2 regions of the Kitasatospora sp. NPDC054939 genome follow, and region 1 is predicted to be linked to the other one. Evidence: riboswitches for the same ligand, from Rfam matches in the RefSeq annotation. Region 1 holds a riboswitch; the other holds the start of a gene.

Region 1 (6,548 bases):
AGGACGGCGAACGCCTGGAGGGTCCGCCGCAGGGCGAAGGAGAGCATGGGCCTTGTCCGAACGGTGCGAAACGGTGGCGTGGTGGGCGGGTCGGTGGTGCGTGCGGTGGGCGTGGGTGCGTGCGGCGGGCGGGCCCGCCCGCCGGGCGCCGGGCGTCGGGTGACGGGGCGCCGGGCCGACGGGCGGGCCGGCGGGGGTCAGGACTTCAGGTACACCCAGGCCAGGCTGACCGAGCCGTAGATCGGGTGGATGAACGTGCCGCCCACGTTGCTGCCGCGCAGCTGGTTGACGTTCGGGTAGGCGAACGGCAGCACCGGCAGCTCCTTCATCACGGTCCGCTCCAGCGCGTACAGCTCCTTGGCCTTCTCCTTCGGGTCGCCGATCCCGTTGATCCGGTCGATCTCCCGGTCGACCGCGGCGTTGCGGTAGCGGGCCGAGTTCAGGTCGCTGTTGGCCCGGCCGTCGAAGGAGAACGGGATCAGCGTGGAGGGCGTCGGCCAGTCGACCGAGCTGGTCTCCTCGAACAGGTCGTACGGCGAGTCGGGGCGGTGCGCCTCGTCCAGCAGCGCCTTGGGGTCGACCGGCTTGGGCACGATCGTGATCCCGGCCCTGGCGAAGCCGTCCACCAGCACCTGCGCCACCCGCTGCCCGTTGGGCGTGTTGGCGTAGGCGTAGGTGAGGCTCGCCGGCGGCTGCGCGGCCTTGGCGAGCGCCTGCTTGGCGGCCTCCGGGTCGCCGTCCGGCTTGGCCGGGTACAGGTCGTACTTCTGCCAGTCGACCAGCGCCGGCGAGCTGAGCGTGCTCGCCAGTTCGCCGACCCGGCTGCCGCCGAGCACCTGGCGGGCCTGCTGGCGCGGGTACGCCAGGTGCAGCGCCCGGCGGACCTCGACGTCCTTCACCCGCTCGTTGTTGATCACCAGCTGGGTGACGAAGGCGCCCTGGCGGCCCGTCACCACCAGGTCCCTGGCCTTCGGGTCGGTGTCGACCGTCTGGTACAGCTCGGGGGAGAGCTGGGTGGCGACGGTGGTGGCGTCGGCGCCGCCGTCCCGCCCGGAGAGGATCTCCTGGTTGATGTTGAGCGCCTCCTTGCCGAAGGTGAAGACGAACCTCTCCGGGTACTGGCTGCGGATCGGGTCGGTCTCCGGCTTCCAGTGCGGGTTGCGCTCCAGCACCAGGCGGGTGTTCTGGACGTGCTCGGCGATCCGGTACGGGCCGCTGGCGAACGGCAGCCGGTCGTAGTCGGTGCCGGTGTCCTTGTCCTTGCGCACCGGCGAGGACGAGGACTGCGCCGCCATGTACGGCACGTCGGCCTGCGGCTGCGGGAAGCGGAGGACGAGGGTGCGGTCGTCCGGCGTCTCGATCGCGGCGAGGTCGCCGTCCTGCGGGCCGCCGTACTTCTTGCGCGCCGCCTCGTAGCTCGCCTCGCCGGTCAGCCACTGCGGCCAGTACGGCGGGCCGACCTCGTAGCCCTTGCCGAAGCTGCGCTGGATGCCGTACTTGACCTGCTGGGAGGTGATCGGCTGCCCGTCCTCCCAGGCGACGCCCTGCTTCAGCCGGTATGTCCAGGTGCGGCCGCCGTCCGAGGGCTGCCCGGTGTCGGTGGCCAGGTCGCCGACCAGCTTCGCCTTCCCGTCCACCACCTGGTACTGGGTCAGCTGGCGGCCCCAGAGCAGCGAGGTGTTGTACGCGGCGCCGGCGTACACCTTCTGCGGGTCCAGGTGGCGGAAGTCGGTGGTGTTGTACACGTTCACCGTGCCGCCCGGGCGGGCCCCGGGGACGGCGGGTGCGGGCCCGGCACTGTCCTTCTCGGTGCCGAGCGCCGCGGTCAGCGGCGAGGTGTCCTTCGGGGCGGCGGTGCCACCGGGGCCGCCGGTGCCCGCGCCGGCCGAGCAGGAGGTCGCCAGCAGCGCGGTGGCGACGACGGCGAGGGACGGTTTGATCCAGCGCATGGCGAATCTCTCCCTGCCCCGGGCATCCGGGGCGATCAAGGTGGAACCGTGGGAACGGTGCGGAGGGGGTGCGGATCGGGGGCGGCGGGTCCGGTGGTGCGGGGCGCGGACCGCTCAGCGGGAGGCGCGGGGGTCGAGTGCGTCGCGCACCGCGTCCCCGAGCAGGTTGAAGGCGAGCACGAAGACCAGCAGGGCCACGCCGGGGAAGGCCATGTACGTCGGATCGGCCCGGAAGACCTCGGAGCCGCGCGCGATCATCCGGCCCCAGTCCGGCACCGGCTCGGTGATCCCCACCCCGAGGAAGGACAGCACCGCCTCGGAGGCCACGAACGCCGGCACCGCCATGGTCGCGTGCACCAGCAGCTGCGCCCGGACATTCGGCAGGAGTTCGCGCACGACGATATGGAATCCGCCTGCCCCCTGGGCCCGTGCGGACTGCACGAAATCCCTTTCCCGGAGCGACCGCACGGAAGCCCGCAGGGAAAGCGCGAGCGGAATCCAGCCGAACGCCGAGAACACCAGGATCAGCACCAGGAACTGCATCCACTCCGGTTCGGCGGTGCCCGGGTCGACCAGGCGGGACTGGATCACCGGGCTCAGCGCGAGCAGCAGGAGCAGGGTCGGGAAGGCGAGCAGGACGTTCGAGAGGAAGCCGAAGAGCCGGTCGGCGAGCCCGCCCAGGTAGCCCACCGCGACCCCGGCCAGCACCCCGAGCACGGTGGTGACGGCCGCCGCGGCGAAGGCGATCAGCAGCGAGGTGCGGATGCCGTACAGCAGTTGGGTGAACACGTCCCGGCCCAGGCCCGGCTCCAGTCCGAACCAGAAGTCGCCCGAGATCCCGCCGTTCGGCAGCACCGGGAGCCCGCCGTCGCTCAGCAGCCCGGGAGTGTTCTGCCCGTAGTGCTCCACCGGGTTCTTCCCGTACAGGGCGGAGATCGGCGGGGCGGCCAGGGCCAGCAGCAGGAAGGCGGCCACCACGGCGAGGGCGGCGGCGCCGACCCGGTCGCGGCGCAGCCGGTGCAGCACGGTGCGCAGCGGGCCGTGCGGGGCGGGTGCCGGGGAGGCCGGGGAGTCCCCGACGGGCGCTTCGACCGATTCGACCACTGCCATGCGAGCCGTACTCCCCGAATTCTCCGCCGCCCCGTGGTGCGGGTGCGCCGACGTACATTTCCGGACGGCCATTCCGGGGGTTTCCCGGAGGGCCGACGGACGTCATTGGATCGGATGCGCCGGGAGTTCCGCAAATCATTCGGAGGAGTGCTCGGCGGAATTGTTTCGGCTGCGCCGACGGCTTCACGGTGCGGCAATACTGCCGTTGCACAGGAACGGGCATAACGCCGCAAAAGTCGTGTCATGTCCGCCGCCGTCCCGCATGGTGAGATCTCCGCCACAGGACCCGCCGCATTGGTACGATCCGCATGGGCCGCGACTGGCGCGCAGGGATGGAATCGACCATCGGGAAGCGGCCCCGTGCCGAATCACGTATCAGTTGCCGTGCGCCTGGGCCGTCCGATCCTCCGCAGGAGACCGTCATGGCCGAGCACCCCACCGCACCCGCGACCGGCGCCCCCGCCGCCCCGCACACCGCCGCCGACGCCGCGGCCAACACCGCCTTCCGCAGCGCCCTCGACGTCGTACGCGCCGTCGAGCCCCGGATCGCCGACGCCATCGGCCGCGAGATCGCCGACCAGCGCGAGTCCCTCAAGCTGATCGCCAGCGAGAACTACGCCTCCCCGGCCGTCCTGCTCGCCATGGGCAACTGGCTCAGCGACAAGTACGCCGAGGGCACCGCCGGCCGCCGCTTCTACGCGGGCTGCCGCAACGTCGACACCGTCGAGTCGCTCGCCGCCGAGCACGCCCGTGCCCTCTTCGGCGCCGAACACGCCTACGTCCAGCCGCACTCCGGCATCGACGCCAACCTGGTCGCCTTCTGGGCCGTCCTCTCGCAGCGCGTCGAGAGCCCGGCCCTGCAGCGGGCCGGCGTCCGCAACGTCAACGACCTCGGCGAGCAGGACTGGGCCGAACTGCGCGCCGAACTCGGCAACCAGCGGATGCTCGGCATGTCCCTCGACACCGGCGGCCACCTCACCCACGGCTTCCGCCCCAACATCTCCGGCAAGATGTTCGAGCAGCGCAGCTACGGCACCGACCCGGCCACCGGCCTGATCGACTACGACGCCCTGCGCGCCACCGCCCGCGAGTTCCGCCCGCTCATCCTGGTCGCGGGCTACTCGGCCTACCCGCGGCTGGTGAACTTCCGCCTCATGCGCGAGATCGCCGACGAGGTCGGCGCGACCCTGATGGTCGACATGGCACACTTCGCCGGCCTGGTCGCGGGCAAGGTGCTCACCGGCGACCACGACCCCGTGCCGCACGCCCACATCGTCACCACCACCACCCACAAGTCGCTGCGCGGCCCGCGCGGCGGCATGGTGCTCTGCACCTCCGAACTCGCCGAGTACGTGGACCGCGGCTGCCCGCTGGTCCTCGGCGGCCCGCTCTCGCACGTGATGGCCGCCAAGGCCGTCGCCTTCGCCGAGGCCCGCCGCCCCGAGTTCCGGCAGTACGCCCGGCAGGTCGTCGACAACGCGAACGCCCTCGCCGAGGGCCTGCTGCGCCGCGGCGCCCGCCTGGTCACCGGCGGCACCGACAACCACCTGGTGCTCGCCGACGTCACCGGCTACGGCCTGACCGGCCGTCAGGCCGAGGCCGCACTGCTGGACTCCGGCATCGTCACCAACCGCAACGCCGTCCCGCAGGACCCCAACGGTGCCTGGTACACCTCCGGCGTCCGCCTCGGCACCCCCGCCCTCACCACCCGCGGCCTGGGCGCCGCCGAGATGGACGAGGTCGCCGACCTGATCGACACCGTGCTGCGCGGCACCTCCCCGGCGGCCGCCGCCAACGGCGCGCCCTCCAAGGCCCAGTACGCCCTGGACGCCGCGCTCGCCGAGAGCGTCGCCAAGCGCGCCGCCGACCTGCTGGCCGGCTTCCCGCTCTACCCGGGCGTCGACCTGTCCTGACCCCAGGCCGGGGCGCACCGGACACCGCCCGGTGCGCCCCGCCGTCGGTACGGCAGCGACGTGCACGGCGGACCGGTGCGCCCCGCCGTCAGTACTGCAGCGACTTGTACTGCAGGAACTCCTCCAGCCCCGCCCGCCCCAACTCGCGCCCCAGGCCCGACTGCTTCCAACCGCCGAACGGCGCAAGCGGGTTGAAGCGCCCGCCGTTGAGGTCCACCTGCCCGGCGTCCAGCCGTCGGGCGAACCGGGCCGCGGTGTCGGTGTCCGCCGCCCACACCCCGGCCGCCAGACCGTAGTCGGTGCCGTTGGCGATCTCGGCCGCGTGGTCCTCGTCGCGGTAGGCGAGCACCGCCAGCACCGGCCCGAAGACCTCCTCCCGGGCCACCGCCATGCCGGGCGTGACATCGGCCAGCACGGTCGGCCGCACGTAGAAGCCGACCGGCGTCTCCACCGGCGCCTGCGCCCCGCCCGCCACCAGCCGGGCGCCCTCGGCCAACGCCCCGGTGACGTACCCGCGCACCCGCTCCCGCTGCCGGGCGTTCACCAGCGGCCCGATCCGGGTCCGCGGGTCCGCCGGGTCGCCCGGCACGTACTTGGCCGCGGCCGCGGCGGCCAGCGCCAGCGCCTCCTCGTACCGGTCCTCGTGCACCAGCAGCCGGGTCCACGCGCTGCAGGTCTGGCCGGAGTTGGCGAAGACGTTGGCCACGTTGGCGTTCACCGCGCGGGCCAGGTCGGCGCCCGGCAGCACCACGTTGGCGGACTTGCCGCCCAACTCCAGGGCCACCCGCTTGATCCCGCGCCCGGCGGCCTCCGCCACCGCCCGCCCGACCGCCGTCGACCCGGTGAACGACACCAGGTCCACCCCGGGATGGGCGGCCAGTGCCGCCCCCGCCTGCGCACCGGTGCCGGTCACCAGGTTGAACACCCCGGCGGGGAAGCCGGCCGCGTCCACCAGCCGGGCGAACAGCCGCGCCACCAGCGGGGTGTCCTCGGACGGCTTCAGCACCACCGGACAGCCCGCGGCGAGCGCCGGGACGACCTTCGCGGTGATCTGGTGCAGCGGGTAGTTCCACGGGGTGATCGCCGCGACCACCCCGGCCGGCTCGGCCAGCACCAGCGAGTTGCCGATCCGCTCCTCGAAGCCGTACTCGGCGAGGATCCCCAGGTAGGCGTTGGTGACGGTGAGCGGCAGCGCCGCGTGCACGGCGGTGGCGAAGCCGATCGGCGCACCCAGTTCGGCGACCACCGTCGCGGCGATCTCCTCCTGGTGCGCGGCCAGGCCGTCGCGCAGTCGGGTCAGCGGCGCCAGCCGCTCCTCGCGGGTGCTCGCGCCCCAGGCCCGGGCCGCCCGCCGGGCCGCCGCCACGGCGGCCTCCACGTCCGCCCCGGCACCGGCCGGGACCTGCGCGACGACCTCCTCGGTCGCCGGGTTCAGCACCGGGATCGACCCGCCGTCGAGCGACGGCCGCCACGCGCCGTCGATGTACTGATCCGTGTGCTGCACCCCGGGTGATCCTCTCCTGCGTTCATCTGTTCAGCCGCTTGACGAATGGCGCAAGTCAACGTGCCGCGAGCC
Region 2 (6,548 bases), on a different contig from region 1:
CTCCTCAACGACCAGCAGAACGCCGGGTTCGCCGCGTACGACCAGGCGTTCCTGGTCCTGAACAGCAACGCCGAGGGCAAGCGTGTGCAGGACGCCGTCGGTGTCGCGCAGCGCATCGGCTTCGACCGGCCGGGCGGCGCTCCGGTCCACGAGTTCGGCTATCCGCGCGAGGCCTCGGGCGATCCCGCGCGTGCGGGCCTGCCCGAGTTCACCGGGGCCAGGCTCGCCCACTGCGCGGGACGGACCCGAGAGCACCCCGGGACCGAGGACCACCCGGAGCCGCGGGGCCAGTGGGGTGCCCCCTGTGTGATGGGCGGCGGCTCCAGCGGCGGCCCCCGCATCGCCGACTTCGACCCGTTCTCCGGGATCGGCACCGTGGTGGGCGACAACACCCAAGGCGCCTACCTCAATCCCGCGGGCCTGGTCTGTGACACCGGCACCACCACCTCCTGCACCCGGCACCTGGTCGGCCCGCAGTTCACCTCCTCGATCACCAAACCGCTGTACAGGGCCGCCCAGAGCGCCTGACACGCAGGGTCGGAGCGTCACCGGAGCCGGGGCAGGCGGCCAAAGCCCGGTCCCGGGACCGGGCCCCGGGACCGGGCTCCGGTCCCGGGGGCACCTGTCCGGGCTCCGGGGGTGGGGCGGTCAGGCCTTCGACGACACCGCGGGGGTCCACCAGTCGCCCCAGTAGCCGCTGGCCTCGCGGTCGCGGTACATCGGATAGCCGGCGGTGCTCATCGCGCCGATGGTGAACGCGCCGGACGTGCTCTGGGCGGTGAACTCGACGCCGCTCGCCATCTTGCCGCCGAGGGAGACCCAGCCGTGCGTGCGGCCCCCGCCGACGGTCCAGTTGTGCCACACGGCGCGATCGGTGCCGATGACGAAGACCTCCTGGGTGCCGTCCCGGAAGGTGAACGTGGTCGTGCCGCTCGCGCCGTAGGCGCCGCCGCAGTAGAACTTGCCACCCCACTGCTTGCTGGTGCAGTTCGACTTCACGGCGCTGCTGTCGGCCGCGTTGGCGGGCCCGGCGGCCAGCCCGACGCCGGCGAGAACCGCCGCGGCGGCCACTGCGGCCTTGATCCTCTTCATTCGTCCTCCAGGCTCGGTTCGGATCACGTCCAGGGCGGGCGGGGTCCGTACCCGTACTGACGGATCGTCAGGTACGTTGGGTTCATCCACGGCCCGGTCGACGGGGGTGAGGACTTCGCTGCAGTCGGACGGGCCGGTCACGTCGATCCCCTGGAACGGCACGTCGGCCGGACCTGGTGCCGGGGTTGCCGCACTGCCCGCTCTCCGTGCCGGTGTACGTGGCCGGCATGGCGTTCACCCCCCGTCCGATGCAACGGAGCTGGGTCCTGACGTTGCGTCGATGTCAGGAAGGTTGCGACGATCTCCGTTGAAGACCATGCCATCGGGGGCTCTTCGGGGATCGTGGGATGCCCCAGGGCCGTGGACCGAGGAGTGGCCCTGATCGCCGACGATCCCGTAGACGCCCGTGAGGGCCCGAGCCGCCTGGAAGGTGGGCCGAGAACCATGGCCGACATCGTGGAACCACGCCCGGTCACGCCGGAGAACCACCAGGCGTGTCTTGCCCTCAAGGTCCATCCGGAACAGGAGGGTTACGTCGCCCCGAACGTCGACTCCCTGGCCCTTGCGTACGTCCACCCGGCCGCCGAGGCCAGGGTCGTCTACCGCGGGGACGAACCGGTCGGGTTCGTCCTCTTCCACTCGATCGACGAGAAGCGGCCGAGCGAGGGTCACAGCATCGTGCGCTTCATGGTCGACCGCAGTGTCCAGGGTCAGGGGATCGGTCGGCGGGCACTGGAAGCCGCACTCGACTGGATCGTGCGTGAGCGACGGTCCCCTGTCGTCCAGTTGAGCGTCGAGCCGGAGAACGTCCGGGCGCGCAGGTTCTACCGCGCGGCCGGCTTCGAGGAGACCGGCGAGATCGACGAGGGTGAGATCGTGTTGCGGCGGACACTGCCCTGACCCGGCGCTCGCCGGGCGTTGCCGAAGGGCTGAGCTATCGGCGTGAGCCGTACGGGAGGGGCCACCGGGTGGGACAATTCCGGCCATGGGGGCTGTGTCGGCCGGGAGTTGGGGGTGGGTGCGGGTGCGTCACGTCGACCTGTGCGACATCCGCGCCATCGGGCGCGGGCCGGTCGCGGCCGGCGGTGCCCTGACCTGCATCGACCTGACCAGGCCCCACCGGTGACGCCGCCGGCCTGGCCCTGGAGGAGGTCCGCCAAGGACGGCGCAGCCGCCGGCCACGACGGCGTGGGAGGCTCCGCAGGCCGGACCGGTGGTGGCGGTGTGGGCGGGGAAGCCGGCCGCCCGCAGGACACGACGGGCGCCTCGGACGCGAGCAGGCGGCAGGACACCGTGGCCGCGCACGCGGGCGGCGGCCCGGGGCAGCCCGCCACGGGGGTGTCGTCCTCGGTGCGGGTGGTGACGGCCGTCGCGGGGGCGACCTCGGTCGGCGGGGATCTGACGGTCCATCACCACCATTGTGGCCTGTCCGGCGAGATGGTACGGAGGGCGGGAGAGGGGGAGGTGGTGGGCCGGCCGATCGGCGAGTGGGACCCGCACGACCTGGAGGTCCATCCCGCCGCCCGGGCCGCAGCCGGGGCGGGTGCACGGCAGGAACGGGTACTGCCCGGCTACGTCCCGCGTGCCCACGACCGCGACCTGGCCGAGGCCGTACGGGAGGCGGCGGCCGGGCACAGCCGGCTCCTGGTGCTGGTCGGGTCGTCGTCGACGGGCAAGACGCGGGCGTGCTGGGAGGCGGTGCGCCCGCTCGCCGAGGAGGGCTGGCGGCTGTGGCACCCCTTCGACCCCACCCGGGCCGAGGCCGCGCTCGCCGATCTCGCCCGGGTCGGGCCGCGGACGGTGGTGTGGCTGAACGAGGCGCAGCACTACCTCGGTGATCCACGGGTCGGTGAGCGGGTGGCTGCCGCGGTGCACGGTCTGCTGACCGATGCCGGTCGCGGGCCGGTTCTCGTGCTTGGCACGTTGTGGCCCCAGTTCGCCGGAGAGTACGCCGCGTTGCCTGTCGCGGGTGGGGCGGATCGGCACAGCCGGGTGCGGGAGTTGCTCAGCGGTCGTACGGTCGCGGTTGCGGAGGTGTTCGACGCCGCCGCACTGGCTGCCGCGAGGGTCCTGGCGGGGCGGGGGGACGGGTTGCTCGCCGATGCCCTGGCCCGCGCCGACGCCGACGGGCGGGTCACGCAGGACCTCGCCGGTGCCCCGGAGTTGCTGGTGCGCTACGAACAGGGCACGCCCGCGGCCAGGGCCGTGGTGGAGGCGGCGATGGACGCGCGCCGTCTCGGCGCCGGCCTCCACCTCCCACAGGCCTTCCTCATCGACGCCGCCGCCGACTACCTCACCGACACCGACCACGACGAGCTCGCTGACGACTGGGCCGAGCAGGCATTCGCCGAACTCGCCCGACCCGTCCACGGCCGCCAGGCACCCCTGCGCCGCGCCGCTCTCCGTCCGCGGCGCCGACCACCCGGCACCCCGCCACCGCCCACCGACACGGATTCCGCGGGGCCGGGAACGTCGGGGTCGGGAACGTTGGGGCCGGGAACGTCGGGGCCGGTGTACAGGCTCGCCGACTACCTTGAGCAGCACGGTCGTGCGTCCCGCCGGCTCCTGTGTCCGCCCGCGTCCTTCTGGCACGCCGCCTTCACCCACCTCGGCCCCGACGACCTCCACCGCCTCTCCGAGGCCGCCCGGGCTCGGCAGCGCCTCCAATGGGCCCACCATCTGCTCAACCGCGCCGCCCGCGCCGGCCACCCCGAAGCCCTCTACAGCCTCGCCGTGAGACTGGATCGGGACGGGGACCGGGAGGGTGCCGAAGCCCTGTACTGGCGGGCCGTCGATGCCGGCGACCCCTTTGGTCTGCACGCTCTCGCCTGGGTACGGGAGGCGGCCGGGGACCGGGAAGGTGCCGAAACCCTGGCCCGGCGGGCCGCTGACGCCGGCGACCCCTATGCCTTGGCCGGTCTCGCCCGGATACGCGAGCAGGCCGGGGACCGGGACCTGGCCGAAGCTCTGGCCCGGCGGGCCGCCGATGCCGGCGACCCCTATGCCGTGGACGGTCTGGCCCGGATACGTGAGCGGGCGGGGGACCGGGCAGGCGCCGAAGCCCTGTACCGGCAGGCTGCCGCCGCCGGCGATCCGTATGCCCTGCATCGCCTGGCACGGATGCGGGAGCGGGCCGGGGAGCGGGAGGGCGCCGAAGCCCTGTACCGGCAGGCTGCCGACGCCGGCTACCCCCGTGCCCGGTACAACCTCGCGCGGATGCGGGAGGAGGCCGGGGACGGGGACGGTGCCGAAGCCTTGTTCCGGCGGGCTGCCGATGCCGGTGCCCCGGACGCCTTGCATCGTCTCGCCTGGATGCGGGAGCGGGCCGGGGATCGGGAAGGAGCCGAGGCCCTCGCCCAGCAGGCCGCCGGTGCCGGCTACACCGATGCCCTGCACGACCTCGTGCGGATGCGGGAGGAGGCCGGGGACCGGGAGGGTGCCGAAGCCCTCGCCGGGCGGACGCTCCGGGCCGGCCACCCCCGCGCCCTCCGCAGCCTCGCCTTGATGCGGCGGGAGGCCGGGGACGGGGAGGGTGCCGAAGCCCTGTTCCGGCAGGCGGCCGATAGCGGAGACCCGGACGCCCTGTACCGCCTCGCCCTGATGCGGGAGGAGGCCGGGGATCGGGAAGGAGCCGAGGCCCTCGCCCAGCAGGCCGCCGGTGCCGGCAACCCCAATGCACTCCACGACCTTGCCTGGATACGGGAGTTGGCCGGGGACTGGGAGGGTGCCGAAACCATAGCCCGGTAGGCCGCCGACGCCGGCCACCCGGACGCCATGGACCGTCTTGCCCGGATGCGGGAGGAGGCCGGGGGCCGGAGCGGCGCCGAAGCCGTAGCCCGGCAGACCGCCGGCGCGCAGCACGGCACTGTCTCGCCCGGTTCGGTGTGGTGGAAGTACGGGCTGGATCCCGACGGCACTCCCACGCGCCCGTGGCGGTAGCCGCCGAGTCGCCCGGCCGGTTCGGATGATCTCCCGACCGATGAGATGCGCCCGGCCGGCACACGCACCAGATGCCCTGTCCCGGTGCCGGGCCCCTGCAGGTGAGCAGGCCCGGCCGGACCTGCTCACCTGCGGAAGGCCCCGGTTCCGCTACCCAGACCGCCCGGTCCTGCGGCAGGGCGAACGCCCGGTCGCGGCCCTGCAATCGGCCGCCCCGATACCCGGCCGCGGCCCTGCAACCGGCCGCCCCGAGGCCGGCCGTGGTCCCTGGTGCCCCTTCCGCTGCCGCGAGTGCGGAACCATGTGCGAAACCAGGTGTGGGCTCCTGCGGGTAGCATCGTGTCCGGTCGCGACTGGCGAGGGTGGAGAACCACCGGGGAGCGACCGTGTTCCCGCGTGAGCGTCGACCGCCTGGGCGCCTGCGTCAGTGATGTTCCCGCTGACGAAGGAGGCTATGACGTGGATCTGCGCTATGGGATCAACCCGCAGCAGGTGGCTGCTTCTACCGCGCCGGTGCAGCTCGGCCGGTTGCCGGTCCGGGTGTTGCAGGGCAGCCCGTCCTACATCAACATGCTGGACGCGCTCAACAGCTGGCAGCTGGTGCTGGAAGCGAGCCGAGCTCTGAACCGGCCGGCCGCGGCCTCCTTCAAGCACGTCTCGCCCGCCGGTGCGGCCGTGGCGGGACCCGTTGATGACGTCACCGGCGAGCTCTACGGCATCGACCGCGACAGTGTCGGTGCGCTCACCAGCGCGTACCTGCGCGCCCGCGACGCCGATCCCAAGTCCTCCTACGGCGACTTCGCCGCCGTGTCGCACCCGGTCGACACCGAACTCGCCGAACTGCTGTCCCGCGTGGTCTGCGACGGCGTCATCGCCCCCGGCTACGCCCCCGGCACCGTCGCGACGCTCAGCAGGAAGAAGAACGGCCGCTTCCTGGTCATGGAAGCGGACCAGGCGTTCACACCCCCGCAGCACGAGGCACGGGAGGTGTTCGGCCTGCGGCTGTCCCAGCAGCGCGACGAGGTGAGGTTGTCCACCGCCCTGCTGGACAACGTCGTATGCGGCACGCTGCCGACCACGGCGGCCGAGGACCTCCTGCTGGGCCTGGCGGTCCTGCGCTACACCCAGTCCAACTCCGTCTGCTACCTGCGTGGTGGGGCGACCCTGGGCATCGGTGCCGGCCAGCAGTCCCGCGTCGACTGCACCCGCCTGGCGGGCGCGAAGACCGACACCTGGTGGCTGCGGCGCCACCCCGCCGTCCGTGCGCTCTCCTTCCAACCGGGCACCCGGCGCCAGGACCGCATCAACTGGCAGATCCGCTACATCGAGGGCGACCTCACCCCGGACGAGAGCGCACGCCTGTCGACGGTCCTGTCCGCACCCGCACCCGAGTTGACCGACGAGCAGCGCAGGCAGTGGCTCGCGGGACTGGCCGAGGTGGCCTTCGTCTCGGACGGCGCCCTGCCGTTCCGCGACAACGTCGACCACGCCCACCGGCACGGCGTTGCCTACATCGC

Evidence for each region. Region 1 has a riboswitch for ZMP and ZTP ahead of ACWGB8_RS00955 (glycine hydroxymethyltransferase). Riboswitches for the same ligand answer to the same signal wherever they lie in the genome.
Region 2: it holds a riboswitch for ZMP and ZTP, as region 1 does, so the genes downstream of both, ACWGB8_RS03370 (phosphoribosylaminoimidazolecarboxamide formyltransferase) here and ACWGB8_RS00955 (glycine hydroxymethyltransferase) in region 1, are expected to answer to the same signal.

The regions. Positions count from the first base shown of each region.
Region 1 is NZ_JBSGXP010000002.1:42,769-49,316, reverse strand. It holds gene ACWGB8_RS00970 (ABC transporter permease) at 1-47, opposite strand, end outside; gene ACWGB8_RS00965 (ABC transporter substrate-binding protein) at 198-1,949, opposite strand; gene ACWGB8_RS00960 (ABC transporter permease) at 2,064-3,059, opposite strand; ZMP/ZTP riboswitch at 3,365-3,462, shown strand; gene ACWGB8_RS00955 (glycine hydroxymethyltransferase) at 3,482-4,972, shown strand; gene ACWGB8_RS00950 (aldehyde dehydrogenase family protein) at 5,061-6,476, opposite strand.
Region 2 is NZ_JBSGXP010000006.1:14,706-21,253, reverse strand. It holds gene ACWGB8_RS03395 (trypsin-like serine peptidase) at 1-528, shown strand, start outside; gene ACWGB8_RS03390 (hypothetical protein) at 649-1,092, opposite strand; gene ACWGB8_RS03385 (GNAT family N-acetyltransferase) at 1,537-1,992, shown strand; gene ACWGB8_RS03380 (hypothetical protein) at 2,078-2,218, shown strand; gene ACWGB8_RS03375 (SEL1-like repeat protein) at 2,317-4,839, shown strand; ZMP/ZTP riboswitch at 5,371-5,455, shown strand; gene ACWGB8_RS03370 (phosphoribosylaminoimidazolecarboxamide formyltransferase) at 5,491-6,548, shown strand, end outside.